2 regions of the Halomonas sp. SL1 genome follow, and region 1 is predicted to be linked to the other one. Evidence: predicted binding sites of a transcription regulator. Region 1 holds the regulator's gene; the other holds the start of a gene.

Region 1 (5,775 bases):
CCAGGGCGTGAAGCTGCGCTTCGCCATGGGGCTGCTGGCCGCGCTCAACGGTCGCATCATCCACAAGGCCTGGGACTTCTCGATGCCCGAGTCCCTGAGGCGCGACAGCTGCCTGATGGTGATGGGCAGCGAGGGGCGCGGCGAGCAGATGCTCAAGACCGACCAGGACAACGGCCTGATCCTCGACGACGACCTGGCGTGGCCGGACTGCATGGAGCGCATGGCCGAGTTCACCGAGACCCTGGTCTCGCTCGGCTACCCGCGCTGCCCCGGCAACATCATGGTCTCCAACCCGGACTGGGTGGGCACCGAGCGCCAGTGGAAGGCGCGCATCGCGCGCTGGGTCGAGGCTCGCGACGGCGACAGCCTGATGAAGCTGGCGATCATGCTCGACGCTCATGCGGTGGCCGGCAATCCGGCACTGCTCGAGCGGGTGAGGGAGACGCTGTTCGAGGCGGCCTCCCGTGACGAGCTGCTGCTCTCCTACTTCGCCCGGCCGGTGATGCGCTTCTCCACGCCGCTGACCCTGTTCGGCTCGCTGAAGAAGCCCCAGCACGGCATCGACATCAAGAAGGGCGGCATCTTTCCCATCGTGCATGGCGTGCGGGTCATGGCGCTGGAGCGCGGCATCCTCGCCACCGGCACCCTGGATCGCCTCGATGCCCTGGCCGCCGACGGGCGGCTCGAGGAGCGCTTCGCCGAAGACCTGGGGGAGGCGCTGTCGCTGTTCACCCAGCTGCGCCTCGAGCAGCAGCTGGCGCGGCTGGAGGGCGACGGCGGCGACGAGAGCGGCGAGCCGGACCGGGTCGTGGTCCAGTCGCTGTCGTCGCTGGAGCGTGACCTGCTGCGCGAGGCGCTGCACATCGTCAAGGACTTCAAGCAGCGGATTTCCCATCGTTATCACCTCGAATACACCTGAGGTGGCCGGCCGCCGCCTCTCGACACGACAAGGACATCGACATGCTCAAGACCCTGCGCCGCCTGGTCGACCGCCACCGCCACGCCCATGGCCAGTATGGCTGGCTGTTCCGCCCCTATACGGGGGAGGAGCTGGTGGCGCTGGCCGTGCAGTCGACCGGCGGCGACGTGCGCAGCGCCGAGCCGCTGGCGATCGCCGCGGTGCGCCTGCGCGGCGATCGGGTGCTGACCAGCGAGTCGCTGGAGCTGCGGCTGACGCGCCCGGAAGGCGTGGACGCCGAGGTGCTGCGGCGTCACGGCCTGCGCGGCATCGATCTCGACGACGGCGTGACGCTCGACCAGGCCCTGGCGCGGCTGCTCGACTTCGTCGGCAATCGCCCGCTGGTCGGCTGGCGGCTGGATCGCGACCTGGCGTTGCTGAACCGCCCGCTGCGCGCCCGATTCGGCTTCGACCTGCCCAATGCCGGCATCGACCTGGTCCAGCGTTACCAGCGTTACCATCATCATTCGCGGCTCGAGGTGGCACCGGCCTTCGAGCGGGTCGCCGCGCAGCTCGAGGTGCCGCTGATGGGGCGCCACAGCGTGCTGGGCACCGCCGTGACCACGGCCCTGATGCACCTGCGGCTGGACCGCGACGCGCTGCTCGAGCGCCGCAGCGGCTGAACGCGCGCCACGTCGCCAGCCTGGCGGCAGGGTGGTAGGATAGGCGCCCTTTCCCTTTCCCCGATTGCCCTGGCAGCGCCCCGACCATGCAAGATGCCGTGACCTTCGATCCCCGTCCCGCCGATGAGGCCGCTTCGGCCGAGCCGTCGACCCTGTCCGCCGAGGCGCCCGACGCCAAGGCCAAGCGCGAGTTCAACAAGCTGCAGAAGCGGCTGCGGCGCCAGGTCGGCAACGCCATCATCGACTTCGACATGATCCGCGAGGGTGACAAGGTGATGGTGTGCCTGTCCGGCGGCAAGGACAGCTACACCATGCTGGAGATCCTGCGGAATCTGCAGCGCAACGCGCCGGTGAACTTCTCGCTGGTGGCGGTGAACCTCGACCAGAAGCAGCCCGGCTTCCCCGAGCATGTGCTGCCCGAGTACCTGGACGGGCTCGGCGTCGATTACCATATCCTCGAGCGCGACACCTACTCGGTGGTCAAGGAGAAGACCCCGGAAGGCAAGACCACCTGCGCGCTGTGCTCGCGGCTGCGCCGCGGCTCCCTCTATGGCTATGCCGAGGAGATCGGTGCCACCAAGATCGCGCTCGGTCATCATCGCGAGGACATCCTCGAGACGCTGTTCCTCAACATGTTCTTCGGCGGCAGCCTCAAGTCGATGCCGCCCAAGCTGCTCTCCGACGACGGCAAGAACATCGTCATCCGCCCGCTGGCCTACTGCCGCGAGGCCGACATCGCCGAGTTCTCGGAGCGCATGGCCTTCCCGATCATCCCCTGCAACCTGTGCGGCTCGCAGCCCAACCTGCAGCGCCAAGTGGTCAAGGAAATGCTGGCCGAGTGGGAGGCCAAGCATCCCGGCCGTCTGGAAAGCATGTTCAAGGCGGTCACCAACGTCGCCCCCTCGCAGCTGGCCGACCGCGAGCTGTTCGACTTCGCCGGGCTGGAGGACAAGCAGGCGAAGATGCAGGCCGACCGCATCGATCTGCATAACGAGTGAGTAGCGCCTAGCGGCAAGCGCCCGGCTGCTCAGTAACGGGCGGCAGATGTCGAGGAAGCCAATGAGAAACCCACGGGACGTCGAGTCCTGTGGGTTTCTTCGTTGACGTCAGGAATGGCCATGACATCATCCTGCCGCGCTTGGCGCTTGGCGCTTGGCGCTTGGCGCTTGGCGCTTGGCGCTGTCAGCGGCAGCCCTCTTCCTCGGCCAGCTCGGCCAGGGCGTCCAGGTCGAGGATGTTCACCTCGCGGCCGGAGACGGCCACCAGGCCCTGCTGCTGGAAGCGGCCCAGGATGCGGCTGACGGTTTCCACGGCCAGCCCCAGGTAGTTGCCGATGTCGGCCCGGGACATGGAGAGCCGGAAGCTGTAGGCGGAGTAGCCGCGGCGCCGGAAGCGGTCGGAGAGGCTGGCGAAGAAGGTGGCCAGCCGCTGGTCGGCGGTCTTGCGCGACAGCAGGCGCATCATGCGGCGGTCGTCGCGCATTTCCTTGCTCATGCTGCGGTAGAGCTGGGCGCGCAGCTCCGGCAGGCTTTCCGACAGGGCATCCAGGCGATCGAAGGGGATCTCGCACACGGTGGTGGTCTCGAGCGCGATGACCGAGCCGGGATAGGTCGACTCGTCGATGCCGTCCAGCCCCACCAGTTCGCTGGGCAGATAGAAGTTGGTCAGCTGATCCATGCCGCCGCCTTCGCTGGTGATCTGCTTGAGGCTGCCGGAGCGAACCGCATAGACGCTGGTGAAGGGGCTGCCCTGACGGAACAGCGACTCGCCCTTCTTGAGCGGCGGACGGCGGCGGATGATGGCATCGAACTGATCGATGTCCTCGAGTTCGAGGGCCAGGGGCAGGCACAGGGAACTCAGGCTGCAGGTCCGGCAGCGGGTCTCGTGCAGCAGTGAGCGGCGCCTGCCGGCTGCGATATCGGGCATGCTGTCCTCCTTGATCGGGGCTTGCCTTCCCCATTATGGCGGATAGCACCCGCCCGGGCATAGCATCCCTTAGCCGTGTCCCGCGCCCGAACGGCGGCAGCGCGACCAGTGCCCCGATGCGGTGGCCAGTCGCCCCTCATCCAGCGCCGCGGCATAGTCCTCGGCCGAGCCGGCGTTGCAGGCCACGGCGTCGGGCAGCCGCGAGATGGCACCGGGGCCAAGCCCCAGCCGGTCGCGGGCCTGCTCGCGTCGCGTCTGCGCCCTGGCGTCCTCCAGCGCGGCGCCGTGGCGGGCGTAGAACCCGCCTCCCAGCGACCGATAGCCGTTTCCGGCCAGGCGGTCCTCGATCCGAGCCAGCAGCGTCGCCGGCAGCGTCGACTCGCCCTCCTGCCAAGCGGGGTCCGGGCGCAGCGAGAGGCGTGGCGGCGTCATGGTCATCAGCGTGGCGAGCGCCGCGGCGGCCTCCTGCTCGGGCGTCGCCGGCGGCACGATCAGCACCAGGTTCAGCGAGTGCCAGCCCATGCGGACGCTCTCGTCGAGCAGCGGCTCGATGCGTGACTGCAGCCGCGTCAGGGCTTCCGGGCGGTCGGCCCTCGGCAGGCGCATGACCAGCTTCAGGCGGTTGAAGCCCAGTGCCTCCAGATGGCGCAGGGTGAGAAGATCCGTGGCACGGGGATCGAGTTCGACGGTGAAGTCGCGCCAATGTCCCGATTCGAAGGGAAAGCGCGAGGCCAGCCGATCGACCAGCCCGCTCATCCGCGACAGGCTCAGCCAGGGGGGCAGGCTGCCGCCCCAGTGCAGGGCCTCGATCCGTCGATCGGGGGCGAGGCAGCGTCGCACCAGCACCATCTCGCGATCCAGTCGGGCCAGGTCGACTTCGAACGGGTCCATGCCCTTGGCGTGATCGACGCGCGCGTCGCCATCGTGGCGCAGCGGCAGGCGCAGATGCAGCGACAGGGGACGGGCGTCGGCGTTGCTGGCGGCCAGCGCCGCGGCGTAGTCGTCGGCGCCGAAGTCGGAAGGAGCGGTGACGGGCATGGCAGGATTCCGGGAGTGCATGCCATCAGGCTAGCGGTCGCGGAAGCGGGCGGTGTTGCGCTGGGTCAAGCGCGACGGCGAAAGCGGTTCAGTGCTGCCCGGCGTGGCCGGCCTCGTGGGGCATCGCGCCCGGCCACAGCCCCCACAGCTGCCACAGGGCGAAGCCGATGATCGTCAGTGCCGCCAGGGTGCGGGTGGCCGGGTGGCGGATCAGGCCGCCCAGCCGACGCGCGGCCAGGCCGGTGGCCAGCAGCGCCGGCAGGGTGCCGAGTCCGAAGGCGCCCATCAGCGCCGCGCCGCGCAGCGGATCGGCGCTGGCCAGGCTCCAGGTCAGCATCGAGTAGACCAGTCCGCAGGGCAGCCAGCCCCAGACGGCGCCCAGGGCCATCGCCTGGGGCACCGTCACGACCGGCATCAGTCGCCGTCCGAGGGGCTCCAGGCGGCGCCACAGGCGCTTGCCGAGGGCCTCCAGCCTCAACAGCCCCTTCCACCAGTCGGCGATGTAGAGCGCCATCAGGATCAGCATCGTCGCGGCCAGCACCTGCAGCGCCAGGCGCACCCCGGGGGCCAGCCCGACCAGGGTGCCGAGCCCGGCGGCCAGGGCGCCCGCGAGCACGTAGCTGGCGATGCGCCCCAGGTTGTAGCCCAGCAGCAGGCCGCCGAGCCGGACCGGATGGCGCAGGCTGGGCGGCACGGCGAAACTCAGGGCGCTCATGATGCCGCCGCACATACCGATGCAGTGGGCGCCGCCGAGCAGGCCGAAGACGAAGGCCGCGGCCAGCGGTGGCAGGTCGAGTCCGGTGGGGTTCATCGGGCGTCCTTGTCGCTGTCCTTGTCCCGGGTTCGGTCACGGTCGGGGGCGGCGTTCGGCTCGCCCGCATCGTGCGCTGGGCCTGGCCCTTGCGGCGGGTCGTCATCGTCGAACAGGATGCGATGCGCAGGGCCTTCCAGGTCCTCGAACTGGTCGTGGCGCACGGCCCAGAAGAAGGCCCAGACGGCCAGGCCGAGCAGGATCAGCGACAGCGGTATCAGCAGGTAGAGAATGCTCATGATGCCTCCCGGGCGAGGGTATTCTCGGCGCGCCGCTGGCGGGCCAGCCTCAGGGCATTGGCGACCACCACCAGCGAACTCGCCGACATGCCCAGCGCCGCCAGCCAGGGGGGCACCCAGCCCAGCGCCGCCGGGGGCAGGGCCAGCAGGTTGTAGGCCAGCGCCCAGCCCAGGTTCTGG
Region 2 (5,775 bases), on a different contig from region 1:
ACGCTCTCGCCCTTGGGGCTGACGCACAGCCAGTCGATGCCCGGCGGGGCCGGCAGGGTGCCGTTGGTCTCCACGGCGACGTCGAAGCCGCGCTCGTGCATGGCGGCGATCAGGGGCTCGTCGAGCTGCAGCAGCGGCTCGCCGCCGGTGAAGATCACCTGGGGCGTGGCGGTGCCCGGGGCATCCGGCCACAGCGCGGTCAGGTGATCGACCAGGGCCTCGGCATCATGGAAGCGTCCGCCGTGCTGGCCGTCGGTGCCGCGGATGTCGGTATCGCAGAAGCGGCAGGCCGCGGCGGCGCGATCGGCCTCGCGCCCGGACCACAGGTTGCAGCCGCTGAAGCGGCAGAACACGCTGGCGCGTCCGGCCTGGCCGCCTTCGCCCTGCAGCGAGTAGAAGGCTTCCTTGACGCTATACATGGTCGGACCCTTCGGCGGCGTCGGCGGCGGCATCAGGCCGCTGTGAAGAGGCGGCGGCATCGGGCCGCTGTGAAGAGACGTCGGCCTCGTCGCCGGTGGTGTCATAAGCGATGGGGTCGACGGCGCCGTTGGCGGCGAAGGCCGAAAGCCGTTCGCGGCAGCTGCCGCAGCGGCCGCAGGCCAAGGCTTCACCACGGTAGCAGGTCCAGGTCCTGGCGTAGTCGAGCCCCATGGCCAGGCCCTCGGCGAGGATCTCGTCCTTGCCGGCGCGCAGGTAGGGCGCGTGCAGGGTCACCGGCTCGAAGTTGGCGATGCCGGCGACGTCGTTCATGGCCTCGACGAACTCGGGGCGGCAGTCCGGGTAGAGCACGTGATCGCCGCCATGGGCGCCGTAGTCGACCCGATCGGCGCCGATGTTGACCGCCTTGGCGATCGCCAGCGACAGCAGGATCATGTTGCGGTTGGGGACCACGGTGGCCTTGAGGTTGGCCTCGGCGTAGTCGGCGTCGGGCAGCTTCTGGCTGGAGTCGGTGAGCGCCGAGGCGTCGATCAGGCCATGGATGGCGGTGATGTCGACCACCTGGTGGGGCACGCCCAGCTCGCGGCAGACCTCGCGGGCGACCGCGAGCTCGCGGGCATGACGCTGGCCGTAGTCGAAGGACAGGGCGTGGACCTCGCGGCCTTCGCGCAGGGCGCGATGCAGCACGGTAAAGGAGTCCATGCCACCGGAGTAGATCACCACGGTGGCCGGTGCGGCGGATTCTGACATGGGATACCTGTGGGGCGGAGAATTTGTCTGCCCGGCGCGCGTCACGGGCGCGGCGGGACCTTGGCCGGGGTCCGGTCCGGCAGGGGCGCACAGTGTACTTGACCAACGGGACAGGCGCCAAGGACGCTGATCCATGTCATTCAGCGTGGACAGGCGACGTTGCTAGACTTCGCCCCTTTGCCACCGGTGATGTGAGCCTCATGGAAGCCCCCGAACTGCTGTCGCCCGCCGGCACCGTCAAGAACATGCGCTACGCCTTCGCCTACGGCGCCGATGCGGTTTATGCCGGGCAGCCGCGCTACTCGCTGCGCGTGCGCAACAACGATTTCAGGGTCGACAACCTGCACGAGGGCATCGCCTATGCCCACGAGCGGGGCAAGGCGTTCTATGTGGCCTCCAACATCGCGCCGCACAACAGCAAGCTCAGGACCTACCTGCGCGACATGGAGCCGGTGATCGAGGCCGGTCCCGACGCCCTGATCATGTCGGATCCCGGGCTGATCATGATGATCCGCGAGCGCTGGCCCGATCAGGTGATCCACCTGTCGGTGCAGTCCAACGTCGTCAACTATGCGGCGGCGACGTTCTGGCAGCAGCAGGGCATCCGCCGCATCATCCTGTCCCGCGAGCTGTCGCTGCAGGAGATCGGCCAGATCCGCGCCGAGTGCCCCGACCTCGAGATCGAGACCTTCGTGCACGGCGCGCTGTGCATCGCCTACTCCGGGCGCTGCCTGCTCTCCGGGTACTTCAACCGCCGCGACCCGAACCAGGGCACCTGCACCAACGCCTGCCGCTGGAAGTACCGCACGGTGACGGCCGCCGAGGACGAGACCGGCGACCTGGTGCCGGCCAATGCCGCCCACGACGCCAGCGGCATCTGGACACCGGGTCAAGACAGGAGGCAGGACGGCGGCATGATCGCCTCCGCCGGTGGCAGGGAGGGCCAGGACACGCTCACGGCGCTGATCGAGGACCGCTCGCGCCCGGGCGAGCTGATGCCGGTCCATGAGGATGAGCACGGCACCTACATCATGAACTCCAAGGACCTGCGCGCCGTTCAGCACGTCCCGAGGCTTGCCGAGATGGGCGTGGCCTCGCTGAAGATCGAGGGGCGCACCAAGTCACCCTACTATGTGGCGCGCACCGCCCAGGTCTATCGTCGCGCCATCGACGATGCCGTGGCCGGTCGAGCCTTCGACATGCGCCTGATGGACGAACTCGAGAACTTGGCCAACCGTGGCTACACCGAAGGCTTCTATCGCCGCCATGTCCACGACCTGTACCAGAACTACGAGCAGGGCCACTCGATGGGCGTGCACCAGCAGTACGTCGGCGAGGTGCTGGGTTACGATCCCGACCTCGGCGTGCTGGAGGTCGACGTCAAGAACCGCTTCGAGGTCGGTGACGGCATGGAGCTGATGCTGCCTGGCGGCAACCGCCGTTTCGCCCTCGAACGCATCGAGAACAAGCGCGGCGAAGCGGTGGGCGTGGCCCCGGGATCGGGTCACGTGGTGCGCATCCCCGTGCCGGGCGACGCCATCGCGCCAGAGCGTCTCGCGTATGGCCTGCTGATGCGCGACCTCGCCTGAGGCCGTGCCGGGCTGGACACCACCCGGGACCTTCGGTGAAGCTGACACGGCAGCACAGGCCCCCAGCACAAGGAACCGGCATGGCCACCATCGAACATCGCGCCATTCTCGAGGCGCCGCCCGAGCGTGTCTTCGCCCTGCTCGAGCGGGTCGAGGACTTCGTCGACTATTCGGACCTGATCGAGCGCATCGAGCCGCTGGGCGAGGGGCGCTATCGCTGGCACGTGCACGCGGTGCGCATGGACTGGACCTTCGAGGTGGCGATCACCGAGCATCAGCCGCCCGAGGTGCTGGCCTGGGAATCGCTCAGCGGGGTGTGGAACCGAGGCCGCTATCGGCTGACGCCGGTGCCCGAAGGCACCGAGGTGGCGCTGACCCTGGAGTACGAGATTCATAACCGGCTGGTCGAAAAGGCGGTCAAGCGCGCGGTGACACCGTTGGTCAATCGCGTCAGCCAGCAGATTCTCGACCGCGTCGCGGCCAGACTATAGCGTGATCCGAAAGCGAGAACGCCGCCCATCCGGGCGGCGTTCTCGTTTGGTGGCTTTGCTTTGTTCCAGGCACTTTCCGGCGCTGCCTGGTCAGCCCTTGCGCAGCGAGGCATTGAGATGGTCGACCACCTCGGCCCAGTCGGCGTCGGCTTCGAGCGCCTCGCGCAGGAACTCCGCCTGGCCTTCGTTCCAGCAAGGCGCGTCGGGCAGTTCCACGTTCTCGGGCAGCGGCGAGTGGCGCTCGATGAAGCGCTGGATGGCCGCCGGCTCCGAGGCCAGGCCGAGCTGTTCGAAGAGTTCGCTGAACGGATGATCGGGATGTTCCATGGCAGGGCACCTGTGCGGGCGGACGTGTGTCTCCACTCTAGCCGTTCGGGCCCCGTCATGGCGATGGTGCGGTCGAGGCGTCTTCAACGCTCGGTCCCCCGTTCCGCCTCAGGGGGCGGCACGCTCGCCGACCAGCGGGGTCAGGAAGCGCCGGCGCCGTTCCTCATCGGGGAGCGGCTGGGCCAGCAGGTGGACCAGCTTGGCCACGGCGGCTTCCGGCGTCATGTCGTCGCCGGACAGCACGCCGGCATCGGACAGCGCCTGACCGGCGGCGTAGTGGCCGATGGCCACCGCCCCGTGGGGGCACTGGGTGATGGCGGCGAGCAGCTTGCCCTCGCCGACGGCCTGGGCCAGTACGCCGGCCAGGCGCGGATCGTCGGGCACGTTGCCGCCGCCCCAGACCTCCAACAGCGCGCCCTTGACGCGATCGTCCAGCAGCCAGGCCTCGAGCTGCCAGGCGGCGAGCCCCGGCCACAGCACGATGCGCGGCACCGCGCCGGCGGCCAGCGGCGCATAGTCGGGCAGTTCGAAGCGTGGCGCGCCGCGCTGGGCACGCTCCAGGCCGCGGCCGGGGTAGAGCACGGCGTCGTCGTCGACCCATTCGCCGAGCGGCGGGTGGTTGGGGCTGACGAAGGCGTCGGCCTCGCGAGCCTGCCACTTGCGGCTGCGTGCGCCGCGCAGCAGGCGGCCGGCGAAGCAGATCGCCACCTCCTGCAGCCGCGGATCGGCGGCGAAGCGCAGCGCCGCCTCGACGTTGGTCAGCGCATCGCTGCCGGGCGCTTCCAGCGGCTGCATGGCGCCGGTGATCACCACCGGGCGGTCCAGCCCCTGCAGCTGATAGGCCAGGCTGGCGGCGGTCCAGGCCAGAGTATCGGTGCCGTGGATCACCACAATGCCGGCATGGTCGGCGTAGTGTTCGGCGATCAGCCCGGCCAGGCGCTGCCAGTCCGCGGGGGTGGCGGCGCTCGAGTCGATGGGCGTCGGCGTGGCGATGAGTCGGAAGTCGGCCAGTCCGGCCTGGCGCGCCGGGGGCAGGGTCGCCAGGGTGCGCCGCAGGCGCGACTCGATGTCGTGGCCGGGGATCAGTCCGTCGGGACTGTCCACCATGCCGAACGTGCCACCGGTGTAGATCACCAGCAGGGAAGAAGCGGTTGACGTCATGGGAGCTCCAGGCGGAAGACGCCCACCATGATAGGGCGCCGGCGCCGGCACACAAGAGGGCCTGGGGTGGGGCGGGGTCAGCGCACCACGAGGTGGCCGGTCTCGTCGCTGGCCAGGCGACGATCGCGTCCGGCCAGCAGGGCAAAGACCATGGCGGCGGCAGTCACGGCCGTCAACGCCAGGGTGATGCCTGGCAGCCCCAGGTCTAGCTCGAGCATCACGCCGATGCCCAGCGGGCCCAGCGAGGCCAGGGCGTAGCCCACGCCCTGCACCATGCCGGAGAGCTTGCCGGCCAGTCGGGCATCCGCGGTACGCAGCACGATGAGCGACAGCGCCAGGCTGAAGCCGCCGCCCTGGCCGAAGCCGAGCAGCGCCACGCCGGCCCAGCGCCACTCGATCGGTCCCTGCAGCAGTACCCAGAAACCGCCGGCGATCAGGCTCAGCACCAGCATCAGCGCCGGTCGCTGGTCGCGGCCGAGGCGGGCCAGCCAGGGGGCGGACAGCGCCGCGCCCAGCTGCAGCATCACCGAGGCGCCGGTCATCCAGCCGGCCTCGGCGTCGTCGTAGCCGCGTTCCACCAGCAGGGTCGGCAGCCAGCCGAAGACGATGTAGGCCAGCGAGGACTGACAGCCCATGTAGAGGGTGACCTGCCAGGCCAGTGGCTGGCGCAGCAGCGCGCCGGTATCGCCGCGGGCCGAGGCTTGCCTCCGCGGTGGCGGTGATGCCGGCATCAGCGTCTGCCAGGCGATCAGGCTGATCGCCGCGAGCGCCGCCCAGCTGGTGAGCGCCGGCGCCCAGCCGTCCAGCGTCTCGGCCAGGGGGATGCTGAGGCCGGCACCCAGGGCGCCTCCCAGGCACAGCGCCATGGTGTAGACACCGGTCATCAGGTCGGCGCTGTCGGGAAGCTCTCGCTTGACCAGCCCGGGCAGCAGCGTGCCGGCGACGCCGATGGCGGCGCCCACCAGCAGGGTACCGCCGAACAGCCACGCCGGTGCGGCCAGTCCGCGCAGGGCGAGGCC

What was found. The regulator FNR, encoded in region 1, switches genes on or off when oxygen is low (the NO sensors DNR and NnrR bind a similar motif). The targets are predictions, from matches to a motif close to TTGATNTANATCAA.
Region 2: yegQ (tRNA 5-hydroxyuridine modification protein YegQ) is a predicted target of FNR. The motif match lies at 1,315-1,328, and genes of this name have one in related genera.

What each region holds. Positions count from the first base shown of each region.
Region 1 is NZ_PYUQ02000010.1:47,642-53,416, reverse strand. It holds gene C9J49_RS03980 (putative nucleotidyltransferase substrate binding domain-containing protein) at 1-919, shown strand, start outside; gene C9J49_RS03975 (DNA polymerase III subunit epsilon) at 961-1,581, shown strand; gene ttcA (tRNA 2-thiocytidine(32) synthetase TtcA) at 1,668-2,579, shown strand; gene fnr (fumarate/nitrate reduction transcriptional regulator Fnr) at 2,764-3,507, opposite strand; gene C9J49_RS03960 (hypothetical protein) at 3,577-4,545, opposite strand; gene C9J49_RS03955 (sulfite exporter TauE/SafE family protein) at 4,634-5,356, opposite strand; gene ccoS (cbb3-type cytochrome oxidase assembly protein CcoS) at 5,353-5,595, opposite strand; gene C9J49_RS03945 (heavy metal translocating P-type ATPase) at 5,592-5,775, opposite strand, start outside.
Region 2 is NZ_PYUQ02000021.1:108,878-114,652, reverse strand. It holds gene queE (7-carboxy-7-deazaguanine synthase) at 1-419, opposite strand, end outside; gene queC (7-cyano-7-deazaguanine synthase QueC) at 412-1,188, opposite strand; gene yegQ (tRNA 5-hydroxyuridine modification protein YegQ) at 1,389-2,777, shown strand; gene C9J49_RS14525 (SRPBCC family protein) at 2,858-3,268, shown strand; gene C9J49_RS14520 (DUF2789 domain-containing protein) at 3,359-3,595, opposite strand; gene C9J49_RS14515 (asparaginase) at 3,704-4,756, opposite strand; gene C9J49_RS14510 (MFS transporter) at 4,834-5,775, opposite strand, start outside.